DNA from 2 places in the Bradyrhizobium sp. ISRA436 genome. Region 1 is predicted to be linked to the other one. Evidence: predicted binding sites of a transcription regulator. Region 1 holds the regulator's gene; the other holds the start of a gene.

Evidence for each region. The regulator PhoB, encoded in region 1, activates phosphate uptake and scavenging genes when phosphate is short. The targets are predictions, from matches to a motif close to TGTCATNNANCTGTCAT.
Region 2: a site for PhoB is predicted at 4,369-4,385, ahead of phnC (phosphonate ABC transporter ATP-binding protein). Genes of this name have one in related genera too.

Annotation. Positions count from the first base shown of each region.
Region 1 covers NZ_CP094519.1:7,131,329-7,139,141, reverse strand. The annotation lists gene pstC (phosphate ABC transporter permease subunit PstC) at 73-1,071, shown strand; gene pstA (phosphate ABC transporter permease PstA) at 1,076-1,921, shown strand; gene pstB (phosphate ABC transporter ATP-binding protein PstB) at 1,918-2,736, shown strand; gene phoU (phosphate signaling complex protein PhoU) at 2,748-3,467, shown strand; gene phoB (phosphate regulon transcriptional regulator PhoB) at 3,526-4,236, shown strand; gene MTX23_RS33175 (GcrA family cell cycle regulator) at 4,335-4,847, opposite strand; gene MTX23_RS33170 (aspartate aminotransferase family protein) at 5,332-6,540, shown strand; gene argF (ornithine carbamoyltransferase) at 6,540-7,466, shown strand; gene MTX23_RS33160 (Hsp33 family molecular chaperone) at 7,617-7,813, shown strand, end outside.
Region 2 covers NZ_CP094519.1:2,147,585-2,155,397, forward strand. The annotation lists gene pncA (bifunctional nicotinamidase/pyrazinamidase) at 8-628, shown strand; gene hemC (hydroxymethylbilane synthase) at 692-1,699, shown strand; gene MTX23_RS10180 (DUF1045 domain-containing protein) at 1,759-2,457, opposite strand; gene MTX23_RS10185 (alpha-D-ribose 1-methylphosphonate 5-triphosphate diphosphatase) at 2,478-3,650, opposite strand; gene MTX23_RS10190 (chloramphenicol acetyltransferase) at 3,647-4,312, opposite strand; gene phnC (phosphonate ABC transporter ATP-binding protein) at 4,503-5,318, shown strand; gene phnD (phosphonate ABC transporter substrate-binding protein) at 5,394-6,323, shown strand; gene phnE (phosphonate ABC transporter, permease protein PhnE) at 6,406-7,290, shown strand; gene phnE (phosphonate ABC transporter, permease protein PhnE) at 7,287-7,813, shown strand, end outside.

The sequences.
Region 1 (7,813 bases):
GGCAGGCCAAAAGGGCGCAAGTGAATGCTGCCCGTGAAACGTAAAAGCGGACAGGGGATTAGCGTGGTAGATATGGCCGTTCAAAGCGACACGAGCAACGTGATCGACGCTCTCGGACCCTACGACCGCGCCAAGGCGCTGAGTGCTTTCAAGGCGGGCGATCTCACATTCTACTGGATCACCCGGATCTCCGCGATCTCGGTGCTGCTGATCCTTGGCGGAATCATCATCTCGCTGATCGTCGGCGCCTGGCCGGCTATGCGCGAATTCGGCTTCGCGTTTCTGACGACCCAGCGCTGGGCGCCGTCGGCCGATCCGCCGGTGCTCGGCGCGCTCGGGCCGGTTTACGGCACCATGCTGACCTCGATCATTGCGATGCTGATCGCAATTCCGGTCGGGCTCGGCATTGCCGTGTTCCTGACCGAGTTGTGCCCGCAATGGCTGCGCCGCCCGATCGGCATCGCGATCGAGCTGCTCGCCGGCATCCCCTCGATCATCTACGGCATGTGGGGCTTCTTCGTGCTCGGCCCGTTCCTGGCCAACACGTTCCAGCCGTTCATGATCAGGGTCTTCGACGGCGTGCCGGTGCTCGGCAGCATCTTCGCCGGTCCGCCGTCCTATCTGAGCCTGTTCAACGCCTCGCTGATCCTCGCGATCATGGTGCTGCCGTTCATCACCGCGATCTCGGTCGACGTGTTCAAGACCGTGCCGGCGGTGCTGAAGGAAGCCGCCTACGGCATGGGCTGCACCACCTGGGAGGTCGTCCGCAGCGTCGTGATCCCCTACACCAGGGTCGGCGTGATCGGTGGCATCATGCTGGCACTCGGGCGCGCGCTCGGCGAAACCATGGCGGTGACCTTCATCATCGGCAACTCGTTCCGTATCTCCTCGTCGATCTTCGCGCCGGGCACCACGATCTCGGCGGCGATCGCCTCCGAATTCGCCGAGAGCGACGGCCTGCACCAGTCCGGCCTGATCCTGCTCGGCCTGCTCCTGTTCGTGCTGACCTTCTTCGTGCTGGCCGGAGCGCGGCTAATGCTGCTGCGGCTGGAAAAGAAAGCGGGGAAGTGACGCCATGAACCCGATCTACAAATCACGCCGCCGCAGTGACATCGTCGTCCGCGCCTTGTGCATCGGCGCCGCGCTGTTCGGCGTCACCTGGCTGGCGCTGATCCTGTTCACGCTGCTCTACAACGGCGTCGCGGGCCTGAGCGTGCAGCTCTTCACCCAGAACACGCCGCCACCGGGCTCGACCGAGGGCGGCCTGCTCAACGCCATCGTCGGCTCGATCATCATGACGGTGATCGGGGTCGGCATCGGCGCGCCGCTCGGCCTGTTCGCCGGCACCTACCTTGCCGAATACGGCCGGCATGACAAGCTCACCTCGGTGATCCGCTTCATCAACGACATCCTGCTCAGCGCGCCCTCGATCATCATCGGCCTGTTCATCTATGGCGCCGTGGTGGTGCCGATGCGCGGCTTCTCGGCGATCGCCGGCGCGCTGGCGCTCGCCGTGATCGTGATCCCGGTCGTGCTGCGCACCACCGAGGACATGCTGCTGCTGGTGCCCAACCCGCTGCGTGAGGCGGCCTCCGCGCTCGGCCTGCCGCGCTCGTTGGTGATCAAGCGAATCGCCTATCGTGCCGCCCGATCGGGTCTGATCACCGGCGTGCTGCTGGCGACCGCCCGCGTCGCCGGCGAAACCGCACCGCTGCTGTTCACCGCGCTGTCGAACCAGTTCTTCAACCTGAGCCTGACCAGCACGATGGCCAACCTGCCGGTGACCATCAACAACTTCGTGCAAAGCCCCTACGCCTACTGGAAGGAGTTGGCGTGGAGCGGTGCATTGCTCATCACCATCACCGTGCTCGCGCTCAACATTGGCGCGCGTATCCTTGGTGCCGAAAGGGCCGCAAAATGACCGAGCTTTCCGTTTCGACGACTGTCGCGAGCCACGTTCCCCAGGTGCCGCTTCCGGAGGCACCGCCGAAAGTCACGGTGCGCAACCTCAACTTCTATTACGGCGAGCACCACGCGCTGAAGAACATCAACCTGACGCTGGGCACCAACCGCGTCACGGCGTTCATCGGTCCGTCGGGCTGCGGCAAGTCGACCCTGCTGCGCATCTTCAACCGGATGTATGATCTCTATCCGGGCCAGCGTGCCGTCGGCCAGTTGATGCTGGACCAGACCAACATCCTCGACCCCAAGCTCGACCTCAACCTGTTGCGCGCGCGGGTCGGCATGGTGTTCCAGAAACCGACGCCGTTCCCGATGACGATCTACGAGAACATCGCCTTCGGCATCCGTCTCTACGAGAAGATCTCGAAGTCCGAGATGGACGACCGCGTCGAGAAGGCGCTGCGCGGCGGCGCGCTGTGGAATGAGGTCAAGGACAAGCTGAACGCCTCGGGCCTCTCGCTCTCGGGCGGGCAGCAGCAGCGCCTCTGCATCGCCCGCACCGTCGCGGTGCGGCCCGAGGTGATCCTGTTCGACGAGCCGTGCTCGGCCCTCGACCCGATCTCGACCGCCAAGGTCGAGGAGTTGATCCAGGAATTGTCCGAGGACTACACGATCGCGATCGTCACCCACAACATGCAGCAGGCGGCGCGCGTGTCCGACAAGACCGCCTTCATGTATCTTGGTGAACTGATCGAGTTCGACGACACCAACAAGATCTTCACCTCGCCGAGCGATCGACGCACCCAGGACTACATCACCGGCCGGTTCGGCTGAGGAGACACGCGATGGCTTCTGAACATACCGCCAAGGCATTCGACAGCGATCTGCAGGAACTCACGCGCCTGGTCGCCGAGATGGGCGGCCTCGTCGAGCGCATGATCACCGAATCCGTCGACGCGCTGATCCGCCGCGACGTCGCGCTCGGCAAGCGTGTCGTCGCCGCCGACGTCGAGATCGACGGTCTGCAGCACGTCATCGAGGAGCGCGCGGTGCTGACGATCGCGCGCCGCCAGCCGATGGCGATCGACCTGCGCGAGATCGTCGGCGCGATGCGGGTGGCCACGGATCTCGAGCGGATCGGCGACCTCGCCAAGAACATGGGCAAGCGCGTCGCGGCGCTGGAGAGCGATTTCCAGCCGCTGAAGCTGATCCGCGGCCTCGAGCACATGACCGACCTCGTGCTGTCGCAGGTGAAGTCGGTGCTCGACGCCTACGCCGCGCACGACCTGCCGGCCGCGATGGCCGTCTGGAAGGGCGACGAGGAGGTCGACGCGATCTGCACCTCGCTGTTCCGCGAACTGCTCACCTACATGATGGAGGACCCGCGCAACATCTCGTTCTGCATCCATCTGATGTTCTGTGCCAAGAACATCGAGCGGATCGGCGACCACGCCACCAATATCGCCGAAACCGTGTTCTACATGATCGAAGGCCAGCAGATCACCGACAAGCGCCCGAAGGGTGATATGACCACCTTTGCCACCACAGTGCCGGGCAACGGCTAGCTGAGGTGCTTGGTTCGCGTCCGGGCAACGGATCAACACAGAGAAAGAACATAGACCGATGAGCGCACGCATTCTGGTAGTCGAAGACGAGGAAGCGCTGACGACGTTGCTGCGCTACAACCTCGACGCGGAAGGCTACGACGTCGAAACGGTCGGGCGCGGCGACGATGCCGACACAAGGCTGAAGGAGCGTGTTCCCGATCTCGTGGTGCTTGACTGGATGCTGCCGGGCCTGTCCGGCATCGAGTTGTGCCGCCGCTTGCGCGCGCGGCCCGAGACCAAGCAGCTCCCGATCATCATGCTGACTGCGCGCGGCGAGGAGAGCGAGCGGGTCCGCGGCCTCGCCACCGGCGCCGACGATTACATCGTCAAGCCGTTCTCGGTGCCGGAGCTGCTGGCGCGCGTGAAGGGCCTGTTGCGCCGCGCGAGCCCCGAGCGGCTCGCGACTGTGCTGACCTATGGCGACATCGAACTCGACCGCGAGAAGCGCCGCGTGGCGCGCTCGGGCCGTCCGATCGATCTCGGGCCGACCGAGTATCGCCTGCTTGAGTTCTTCCTCGAGCATCCCGGCCGCGTGTTCAGCCGCGAGCAGCTGCTCGACAGCGTCTGGGGCCGCGACATCTATATCGACGAGCGGACCGTCGACGTGCATATCGGCCGGCTGCGCAAGCTGCTCAATCCCGGCCGCGAGCAGGATCCGATCCGCACCGTGCGCGGCGCCGGCTATGCGCTGGACGACCGCTTCGCCAAGGCCGAGCCGCAGCATTAAGCGTGAGTGTCGTCGCGGCGCCTGCCGGGACACATCACCAGGCTCTGCAGGCATAAAAAATCCCCGCTTGCGCGGGGATTTCGTTTCATGAGCTGTGTTTACCGTGTCGGCGGTTTGTTGGCCGGGCGGCGCCGATCGGCGGCCGGCTGGTAGGCGACACGCGAGTGATGCGCGCAATAGGGCAGGCCGGTGAGTGCCTTGCCGCCGCAGAAGAAGAATTCGGGGCTCGAGGGGTCGCCGACCGGCCAATGGCACGTGGCCTCGTTCAGCTCGAGCAGGGACAGCCGCTGGCTCATCGGAACCACATTGTCATAGGCGACCGGATCCGGCTCCAGCTCGACCTCGAAGGCGTGCGCGAGCGCCGTGTTGCCACGCGAGACCGGGCGTGCCACCCGCATCATGTGTTGGGCGGGACGGGCCTTGCGCTGCCGCGGGGCCGCGGTGGAGGGGGCCTTGGCACGGCCGGACAGGCCAAGCCGATGCACTTTGCCGATCACGGCGTTTCGCGTCACATTGCCGAGTTCCGCCGCAATTTGGCTGGCCGACAGGCCCGCCTCCCAGAGCTTCTTCAGCTGCTCGACGCGATCATCGGACCAGGTCAATACCGTCATCGCATTCTTCCCTTCGCCTTGCGCCGGCCAGTCATTGGAGCGGCGCTGCGAGCCAAATCTGACAAATATCCCTGCGGGCAGAATCCCTTAGCCCTCGCCGGACGCGGTTTTGCGCCCGAACGTGTACGCAGAACGAAAGCTACTTAGAGGGTCCAGTACTGCCGCACGAGATGTCGTATCCGACAGGCCAAACGCTACAATATGGCGTGACTCTGGCGCAAGAGTCCGCGGCAGCGCGTCCACATGTTCCCACACTTATGCATTGCAAAGAGGCTTTTCCACCTCACCGGAATGCACCGGATCGCGCGCGTTTCGCATTGCAGGAAGGCCACTTCGTGGCGATTGACAGCGACTGCCCGCAGCATACAATGTTTGCCACGTGCCGCCCGAAAAGGCGGCACGTTTTGTTTTCCGAAGCTGGCCGTTGCTGCGCTGGCGTCAAGGCACGCGGCAATTGTCGGCCTCAAACCCGTCAGTGATTGCCATGACCAATAGCGCCACGTCGCATCTGCTCCCCGTCTTCGCCAGGGTCGATCTCGGCTTCGAACGCGGCGAGGGCGCCTGGCTCGTCGCAACCAACGGCGATCGCTATCTCGATTTCACGTCAGGTGTCGCGGTCAACGCGCTCGGGCACGCGCATCCGCATCTGGTCAAGGCGCTGCAGGAACAGGCGACCAAGCTCTGGCACATGTCGAACCTGTTCAAGAGCCCGGACGGCGAGGTGCTCGCCGCACGGCTCTGCGAACAGAGCTTTGCCGACTACGTGTTCTTCTGCAATTCCGGCGCAGAAGCGATGGAAGGCGTGATCAAGCTGGTCCGCCACTATCACTTCTCCAAGGGCCATGCCGAGCGGTACCGCATCACCACCTTCGAGGGCGCGTTCCACGGCCGCACGCTCGGAACACTCGCCGCCACCGGTTCCGCCAAATATCTCGAGGGCTTCGGTCCGCCGATGGATGGATTCGACCAGGTTCCGCATGGCGACATCGAGGCGGTGAAGAAGGCGATCGGGCCGCACACTGCCGGCATCCTGATCGAGCCGGTGCAGGGCGAGGGCGGCGTGCGCTCGGCGCCGCAAGCCTTCTTCAAGGCGTTGCGTCAGCTCTGCGACGAGCACGGCCTGTTGCTTGCGTTCGACGAGGTGCAGACCGGCATGGGCCGCACCGGCGAACTGTTCGCTTACAAGCGCCTCGGCGTCACGCCCGACGTGATGTCGCTTGCGAAGGCGCTCGGCGGCGGCTTCCCGATCGGCGCTGTGCTGGCGAGCGCGAAGGCCGCGGCCGGCATGGCGCCGGGCTCGCACGGCTCGACCTTCGGCGGCAATCCGCTGGCAGTGGCGGCCGCCAATGCCGTGCTCGACGTCATGCTCAAACCCGGCTTTTTCGATCACGTGCAGAAGATGTCGCTGCTGCTCAAGCAGAAGCTCGCCTCGGTCGTCGATCGCTATCCCGGCGTGATCTCCGACGTGCGCGGCGAAGGCCTGTTGATCGGCGTCAAGGCCGTGGTGCCCTCGGGCGATCTCGTCACCGCGCTGCGTGAGCAGAAGCTGCTCACCGTTGGCGCCGGCGACAATGTCGTGCGGTTCCTGGCGCCGCTGATCGTCACCGAGGCCGAAATCGACCATGCGGTCGGAAGTCTCGAGCGCGCGTGTGCCGCGCTGACGGCTGCACAGCCGAAGAAGGCGGCGGGATGATGAGCAAGCCTGTCCGCCACTTCCTCGACATCAACGAGCTGCCGCTCGCCGAGCTGCGCAACATGCTCTCGGCCGGCGCCGCCATGAAGGCGAAGCTGAAGGCCCACGAGAAGGGCAAGAAGCCGCTCGAAGGCAAGACGCTGGCAATGATCTTCGAGCGCCCGTCGACCCGCACACGGGTATCGTTCGACGTCGGCATGCGCCAGCTCGGCGGTGAATCGATCATGCTGACCGGCGCCGAGATGCAGCTCGGCCGCGGCGAGACCATCGCCGACACCGCGCGCGTGCTGTCGCGCTATGTCGATGCGATCATGATCCGCATCCTCAACCACGATGCGCTGCTGGAGCTTGCAGCGCACGCCACCGTTCCCGTGATCAACGGGCTGACGCGTCGCTCGCATCCGTGCCAGGTGATGGCCGACCTGATGACCTTCGAGGAAAATCGCGGGTCGATCGAGGGCAAGACGGTGGCCTGGACCGGCGACGACAACAACGTGCTGGCCTCCTGGGCGCACGCCGCCGAGCGCTTCAAGTTCAATCTCAACGTCGCGACCCCGCCGGAGCTCGCGCCGAAGAAAGCGATGCGCGACTGGATCAAGACCACCGGCGCGTCGATCGTGCTCGGCACCGATCCGGAAGCCGCGGTCCGCGGCGCCGATTGCGTCGTCACCGACACCTGGGTGTCGATGGGCGACAAGGAGGGCGAGCACCGCCACAACGTGCTCAGGCCCTACCAGGTCAATGAAAAGCTGATGTCGCTGGCCAAGCCCGACGCGTTGTTCATGCACTGCCTGCCCGCGCATCGCGGCGAGGAGGTCACCGACGAGGTGATCGATGGCCCGCAGTCCGTCGTGTTCGACGAGGCGGAAAATCGCCTGCATGCGCAGAAGGGCATTCTGGCCTGGTGTTTTAACGCGGTCGCATAGCGCGCATTTAATGCTGTCGTCCCGGCCTCGCGCCGGGACCAGTAACCGCTGCTGTGAGTTGTCGCGAAAACTTGAGCTCGAGAGGCTTGGGCTCAAGCTTCGCGCGTGAACCCCTTTCGTTTAGCGGTCCGAGACCCCAGATAGAGCGCCATGGTTCCACAATCCCCCGACACCAAAATCGCTGCCGAGGCGCCGACCCGCGCGCCATCGGCCATTCCGGTTGACGACGCGGTGCTGGCCTTCGAGGTCGACGCGCTGGACCTGCGCGGACGGCTGACCCGGCTCGGTCCCGCGCTCGACGAGATCCTGCACAAGCACGATTACCCGCCGCCGGTGGGCAAGCTGCT
Region 2 (7,813 bases), 2.5 Mb from region 1:
GGCGACGATGACAATCCGGCCCGACGATCTCTTACTCGTCATCGATGTGCAGAACGATTTCTGCCCCGGTGGCGCGCTGGCAGTCGCGGATGGCGATGCCGTGGTGCCCGTCGTCAATCGGCTCGCCGAGCGGTTCGACCATGTGGTGCTGACCCAGGACTGGCATCCGGCAGGTCACAGCTCCTTTGCGTCATCGCATCCCGGCGCGGCGGCCTTCTCGTCCGTCACCATGCCCTACGGTCCGCAAACCTTGTGGCCGGATCATTGCGTGCAGGGCACGCCGGGCGCTGCCTTCCATCCGCAGCTCGCGACCGACAGGGCCGAGCTTGTGGTCCGCAAGGGCTTCCGCGCGGCGATCGATTCCTATTCGGCCTTCTTCGAGAACGACCGGACCACACCGACCGGGCTCGCCGGCTATCTGCGCGAGCGCGGCCTGACGCGGATCGTCATGGCGGGGCTCGCGACGGACTACTGCGTGCATTATTCGGCGCTGGATGCACGGCGGCTCGGCTTCGAGGCTACGGTGGTGCTGTCAGGCTGCCGCGCCATCGATCTTGGCGGCTCGCTCGCGACCGCCACGGCGGCTATGCTTTCGGCCGGCGTCGTGCTGGTCGACGACATCGCCTGAGCGTGACTCTTCGGGGCAAAAACCGTTGTTTTGACTGGTCTTTTGCTTTAATCCCAGCCGCTGATGGTCATTCGCAACGGAGACGCTGTGTCGGGACAGACTTTACGGATCGGAACGCGCAAGAGCGCGATGGCGCTGGCGCAGACGGACGATGTCGCGCGCCTGCTGCGCGCTGCCGCGCCGGATCTGGCCGTCGAAGTCGTCAAGTTCGAGACCCGCGGCGACCAGGATCAGACCAGCAAGCTGTTGCAACACGGCGGCAAGGGCGGCGCCTTCGTCGCCGAGATCCGCGAGGCGATGCGCGCCGGCACTCTGCAGGCCGCCATGCATTCGCTGAAGGACGTGCCGGGCAACGAGGAGACGCCGGGTCTGGTTCTCGCCGCGATGCTGCCGCGGAATGCCGCCAACGATGCGCTTGTGCTGCGACCGGGGCTGTCGCTCGAGACCCTCCGCGCCGCGCGCGGCAAGGGCTTCATGATCGGCACCAACGCGGTGCGGCGCGCCGCCTATCTGCGCCGGTTGTTCCCCGAAGCGACCGTGATCCATTTCCGCGGAGCCGCCGATACGCGGATCGCCAAGCTCGATCGCGGCGACAAGCAGCGCTTGCCGGATGGCGGCGCGGTGGGGCCGGCGGATGCGCTGGTGATGGCGCGCGCCGGCCTCGAGCGGATCGGCATGGCCGCGCGCGTCGCGCATGATTTTTCCGTCGATGAAATGCTTCCGGCGGTCGGGCAGGGCATCGTCACGGTCGAATGTGTCGAAACCGACTGGGCGACGCGGTCGCGGCTCGCGACAATCGACAACGTCCAGTCGCGGCTCAGCGCCGAGGCCGAGCGCGAGGTGCTGTGGGTGCTCAACGGTCACTGCAATTCGCCGATCGCCGGTCACGCGACGCTCGCCGGCGCCGAGATGACGCTGCGAGCGTCGGTGCTCGACGAAGCCGGCCGCTTCATCGAAGCGACGCGCCGCGGCCCGGCGAGCCGTCCGCGCGAGCTCGGCCGCGCTGTCGGGATGGAGCTGCTGGAGAAGGGCGCCGCCGAGATCATCGCGCGCACCCGGCCGAAAGAATAGGCGTTCCCTCGTCTCCGGCAAGCGTCGCGCGAGCCCGGACGACGAGAGTTGCCGTGTGATCAATCTCGATCAGAGCGCAGCGGCCAGCTTGCGATGATCCGGAAGCGCGATGCGGCGTCGTCCTGCTTGAACAGCACCAGGCGGTCGATCACAAGCGCCGTGAGACCGAGCGTCGCGAATCGCTCGCGCAGCCAGGCCATGATCGGGCCGCGTCGCTCGTCGCTCAACCGCCCCGTCAGCGTCATGTGGAAGCGGAACTCCTCCATGACGTAAGGGTAGCCCCAGCGGTCGAGATGCTCGCATTGCCGCGCCGAGAGCTTCTCGGGCTTGCGGCGGGCGCGATCTTCCGGCGTCAGCGGCGCGCGGAAGGCGTCGAAATCGGTGACGCAGTCGGCGGCAAGCTGTTGAAGATCATCCGAACGTCGAGCCGGGATCACCGCGATGAAGCCGCTGATCGCGCCGACGGCCGGCTCGATCACCGGAATGCGTCGCGCGCGGCCGGCGAAGGCGGCGCTGGCCCCAATGAGATCGCCCTCGCGCTTGCCGTCGGCGAGCGTGAACGGCGCCTTCAGCGTGGCGTGAAACCCATATTTGCGCGGGTCCTGCGTCACCTCGTGCCAGTCGGGTGTGACACCATTGGGGAAGGGCAGGTCGTCGCCCGATGCGGCATCGTAGCCGAGCAGCGTCGCGCCGAAGCGGTGCAGCGGGCTGTCCGGTGACGGCGCATAATAGATCGCGTAGCGCGGATGATTGGCCATGGCAGCAGAATAGATTGGGGTTACGCCGCCGCAACCGTCTTGCGCGGCGCGAGCGAATGAACGAGGCAGCTTGCATCAGCTAGATGGACCAATCGTCCGGCGGCAATCACGGCAACGATCCGCGGCCGCAGCGGCATCATGTCGTCGACGAGGACGATGTCGGCACGGCGGCCCGTGGCCAGCACGCCGCGATCATCGAGCCCCGCGGCGCGCGCCGGTGCCGAGGAGATCAGGTCCCAGGCCTTGGCGAGTGGCAGGGTGCCGTCGGCCGCCAGGCGGAACGCTGCGAGCAGCTGCGCTGGATAATAGTAGTCCGATGCCAGCACCGAGCAGAGGCCCTTCGCGATCATGTCGGATGCCTTGGTCCAGCCGGTATGGCTGCCGCCGCGCACCACATTCGGGGCGCCGAACACGATGAAGTCGCCGGCTGCGGCTGCGTCGCGCGCGGTCTCCTCGTTGATCGGGAATTCGGCGATCGCGGCGCCCAGTGCGCGAAACTCCCGGCGCATGGCGGGGCTGCTGTCGTCATGCGAGAGCATGCGGATGCCGGCCGCGCGCGCCGCGGCGGCCAGACGCGCGATCGAGGTGGGCACGTCGGGGCGGCGGGCGACGACCCGGTCGAGCATCTCGTTGATCGCCTCGACCGAGAGCCCGGCGCGGTCGGCGAGCTGGTTGCGCTTGTTCGGCTTGACGTTGCTGTGATCGTTGAAGGCGAACAGATCGATGCGGCCCTCGGCGAGCCATTGCGTGATCTCGGCCTCGGCATCGAGATTGTGGGTCTCGTGGCGCAGATGGAAGCGTGTATCGGCGGCAAGCTGCGGCCGCAATGCCTCGATCGTATCGAGCAGTTTCCGCGCATTGTCGGCGCTGCGCAGGCCGGGCTCCCACGACCAGGTCGTGCCGTGGAACACGGTGGTGATGCCGTTGGCGATCGCCTGCCGGTCGCTGTCGACAAGCGCGACGTCGGTCGGGAAGTCGACGCCGGGGCGCGGCATCATCTGCCGCTCGAAGGCATCGCCGTGCAGGTCGACGATGCCGGGCAGCATCAACAGCCCGTTGGCGTCAAGATGAAATGCGGCGCGGCCCTGCTCGGCGTCGAGCGACGCGATGTCGCGTCCCGCAGTTCGAAGCGATGTCTCGACGAACGCCCCGTCGATCAGCGCGCGGCCGCCTTCGATGAAAATGTCGGTCACGATGCGGCACTCCGCTGGTCGTCCTGTGATTCGGAAGCGCTCTCAGTTTCGTACCTGTCGAGGAAACCTTCCACCGGAAGCTTGCGGAAATCGGGCAGGGCGCGGCGGAGCGTCTCATGGTCCCAGTCCCACCACGCCAGTGCGATGAGACGATCCGCGATTGCCGCGGAGAAGCGCGGCTTGATTGGCCGCGCCGGATTGCCGGCGACGATCGTGTAGGCAGGCACGTCCTTGGTGACGATCGCGCCGGCGGCGACGACGGCGCCGGTGCCGATGTTCCGGCCCGGTAATATGATCGCACCGTGACCGATCCAAACGTCATGGCCGATATGCACGTGATGCGCACGTCGCCAGTTGAAGAAGTCGGTGTCGTCGCTCTCTCCGGGAAAATAGGCGCTGGCGCGGTAGGTGAAATGCGCTTGCGTGGCGCGATGCATCGGATGATTCCCGGGATTAATCCGGGTCATTGCTGCGATCGAGCAGAACTTTCCGATCGTCGCATAGGTGATCTGGCTATCATTCACGACGTAAGAGTAGTCGTCCATGCTCACTTCGAGCAGGATCGTGCGCGCGCCGACCTCGGTATAGGTGCCGAGCTTGCTCTCGCGCACCGACGCACTGGGATCGATCGTCGGTACGACCGAGAGTTTCTTGCCAGCCATCGGGGCCTCCGCAAATCATGGCTTCTGGGGAGATGCGCTCGTCTTCACGGTGCTTGATGACAAGATCATGACGTTGCGATGACAGCAAGAGAGGTGGTGTGGACGATCGCCGCACCGCAGCAGCATCGTCACATAACTGTAAGACAGCGGGGATAGCGATGGCCCCATCGAGACGCGGGTGGAGCATTGCATGCTGGTGGTGGAAGGTCTGACGTGCCGTTTCGGCGCAAAAGCCGCGGTTGATAACGCGTCGTTCTCGATTGGGCCGGGCAGCTTCGTCGGCGTGATCGGCCGCTCCGGTGCCGGCAAGTCGACGCTGCTGCGGATGATCAACCGCCTCGCCGCCCCGACCTCTGGCCGTATCCTGTTCGAAGGCACCGACGTCACCGCGCTGCGCGGCAAGGCGCTGCGGCAGTGGCGCGCGCGCTCGGCGATGATCTTTCAGCAATTCAATCTCGTCGGCAGGCTCGATGTTCTGACCAACGTGCTGATGGGGCGGCTTGCCGAAATCCCGTCGTGGCGCTCGCTGGCGCAGATGTGGCCGGAGCACGACCGGGCGCTTGCGATGTCCGCGCTCGAGCAGTTCGACATTGCGCAACTCGCCGCGCAGCGCGCCGACCAGCTCTCCGGCGGCCAGCAGCAGCGCGTCGCGATCGCCCGCGCGCTGGTGCAGGAACCCGACATCATCCTGGCCGACGAGCCGATCGCGTCGCTCGATCCGCGCAATACCAAGATCGTGATGGACGCGCTGCTGCGCATCAACAAGCATTTCGGCATCACCGTGCTCTGCAACCTGCATTCGCTCGATCTGGCGCGCACCTATTGCGACCGCCTGATCGGCATGGCGGCCGGCCGCGTGGTGTTCGACGGTCAACCATCGATGCTGACCGACCACATCGCCCGAGAGCTCTACGACCTCGAGGCCAATGACGTCATCGGCGCGGCGCCGTTGCCCGAGCCCGAGGGTGCAAACGTTCCGGCGCTCGGCACCGCAGCTGCGGCCTGAGCGACGCATTTTCCGATCAGGATGGACGGGCATTTCGCCCGGCCAAGGACGCGTAACCACAACAAGGGGTTTATCATGATCACTCGTCGCACCGTATTGGCCGGCGCTGCCTCGCTGGCGTTCGCCGGCTCGGCTTCGGCCTCGGACTGGAAGACGAAATATCCGGAGATCACCTTCGCCGTGATTCCGGCCGAGAACGGTTCCGGCGTCACCGAGCGCTTCGGGCCGTTCATCAGCTACCTGTCGAAGGAGCTCGGCATCAAGGTGAACCTGCGCGTCGCCAACGACTACGCGGCCGTGATCGAGGGCCAGCGCGCCGGCAACATCCAGATCGGCTATTACGGTCCGGCATCGTTCTCGCGTGCCCTTCTCACCGGCGTCAAGACCGATGCCTTCGTGATCGACGTCAATGCCGACGGCTCCAAGGGCTACTATTCGGTGTTCTACGTGCTCGCCAAGAGCCCGTACCAGAAGGTCGAGGACCTCAAGGGCAAGAATCTCGGCCTGGTCGATCCCAACTCGACCTCCGGCAACAACATGCCGCGCTTCAAGCTGAACCAGATGGGCATCGATCCCGACAGCTTCTTCTCCAAGGTGATCTTCACCGGCAGCCACGAGAACGCCGTGCTGGCGCTGGCGCAGGGCACCGTCGACGTTGCCGCCAACTGGTGGAACGCCGACGACGATTCCAATCTCACTCGCATGCTCAACAAGAACATGGTGAAGTCGAGCGACGGCACGCTGATGAAGAAGGAAGACTTCCGCATCATCTCGAAGTCCGACCTCATCATCAACTCGCCCTATGCCTACCTCCGCGACCTCCCCGACGACATGAAGGCCGCGATCAAGCAGGCGTTCCTGGATGCCGCGACGAAGGACCCGGAGGCGTTCAAGAAGCTGTCCGACGGCAAGAACCGTCCGTGGCAGCCGATCACCAACGCCGACTATGACAAGACCATCGAGCTGATCAAGTTCGTGGACAATCTGCGCAAGAAGGCGTCCTGATCGCGCAGGCATTGAATTGGGCCGGGTTCCATGACCCGGCCCTTTTTCCGTCTAACTTCTCGAGCAGATGGGCCCCGCGTCGATGACGACCGCCGTATCCATACTTCCAGGCCAGCAACTGGCGGCGCTGAATGACGCTTACCGCAAGGCGGTCGCGCGCAAGCGGCTGAAGGCGACGCTGGTGATCGCCGTCTTTTGTGCGGCGCTTCTGATCGCAGCGCTCGGCGCGGAAGTGAATCTGCGCACGCTGTTCACCTATTTCGGCAACTTCGTCAGCTATTTCGATCGCATCCTCACCCTCGATTCCGGTGGGCGGGTCTGGACCAATCCGGCCGAGTGGTTCTGGGGCTGGAAGAAATGGTTGAGGCTGCTCGGCGAGACCCTCTTGATCAGCTATGTCGGCACGCTCATCGGTGCCGTGCTCGCCTTTGCGCTGAACTTCTTCGCCGCCCAGAACACCTCGCCGTCGTCGTGGCTCCGCTTCACGGTGCGCCGCCTGCTGGAATTCGCCCGCACGGTGCCCGGCATCGTGCTCGCGCTGATCTTCGTGATCGCCTTCGGCCTCGGACCGATGGCCGGCGTGCTGGCGATCGCGATTCACTCCACCGGCGCGCTCGGCAAATTGTTCGCCGAGATCGTCGAGAACGCGGACATGAAGCCGGTCGAAGGCATTCGCTCCACCGGCGCGAGCTGGCTCTCCTGCATGCGCTTTGCGGTGCTGCCCCAGGTTGTGGCCGGCTATGCAAGCTATGCGCTGCTGCGGTTCGAGATCAACGTCCGCGAGGCCTCGGTCATGGGCTTCGTCGGCGCCGGTGGCATCGGTCAGGAGCTCGTGGTCGCGATCCGCAAGTTCTATTATTCCGACGTCAGCGCCATCCTCGTGATGATCATCGTCACGGTCTTTATCATCGACATCTCGACCGGTTGGCTGCGTGTCCGGTTGTTCGGCAAGGAGACGCGCCGATGAGCCAGCTGCCGAAGCCGGATACGGGCGAGCTGCGGGCGAAGTACCCCGATGTCTTCAACCGGCCCGCCTCGGCGCGGCTGGCGACACCGGCGATGATCGCAGCTGCGCTAGCGATCTTCGTGTTCGGCCTGGTCGATCTCGATTTCTCGCCGACGAAACTGATTACCGGGATCGGTCAGCTCGGCTGGATCACCATGATGATGATCCCGCCGAATCCCGGCTCGTCCTTTCCGCTCTACATGCAGGCACTCGGCGAGACGCTGTCGATTGCGCTGCTTGGCACCACGCTTGCGGCATTGATGGCGTTGCCGGTCAGCCTGCTGGCGGCGCGCAACATCATCCCGTCGAACCTGATCCGCTTTCCGGTGCGTCGTTTCCTGGATTCGATCCGCGGCGTCGATACGCTGATCTGGGCGCTGGTCTGGATCAACGTCGTTGGTCTCGGCCCGTTTGCCGGCGTGCTGGCGATCGCGGTGTCGGATTTCGGTGCGTTCGGAAAGCTGTTCTCCGAGGCGATCGAGGC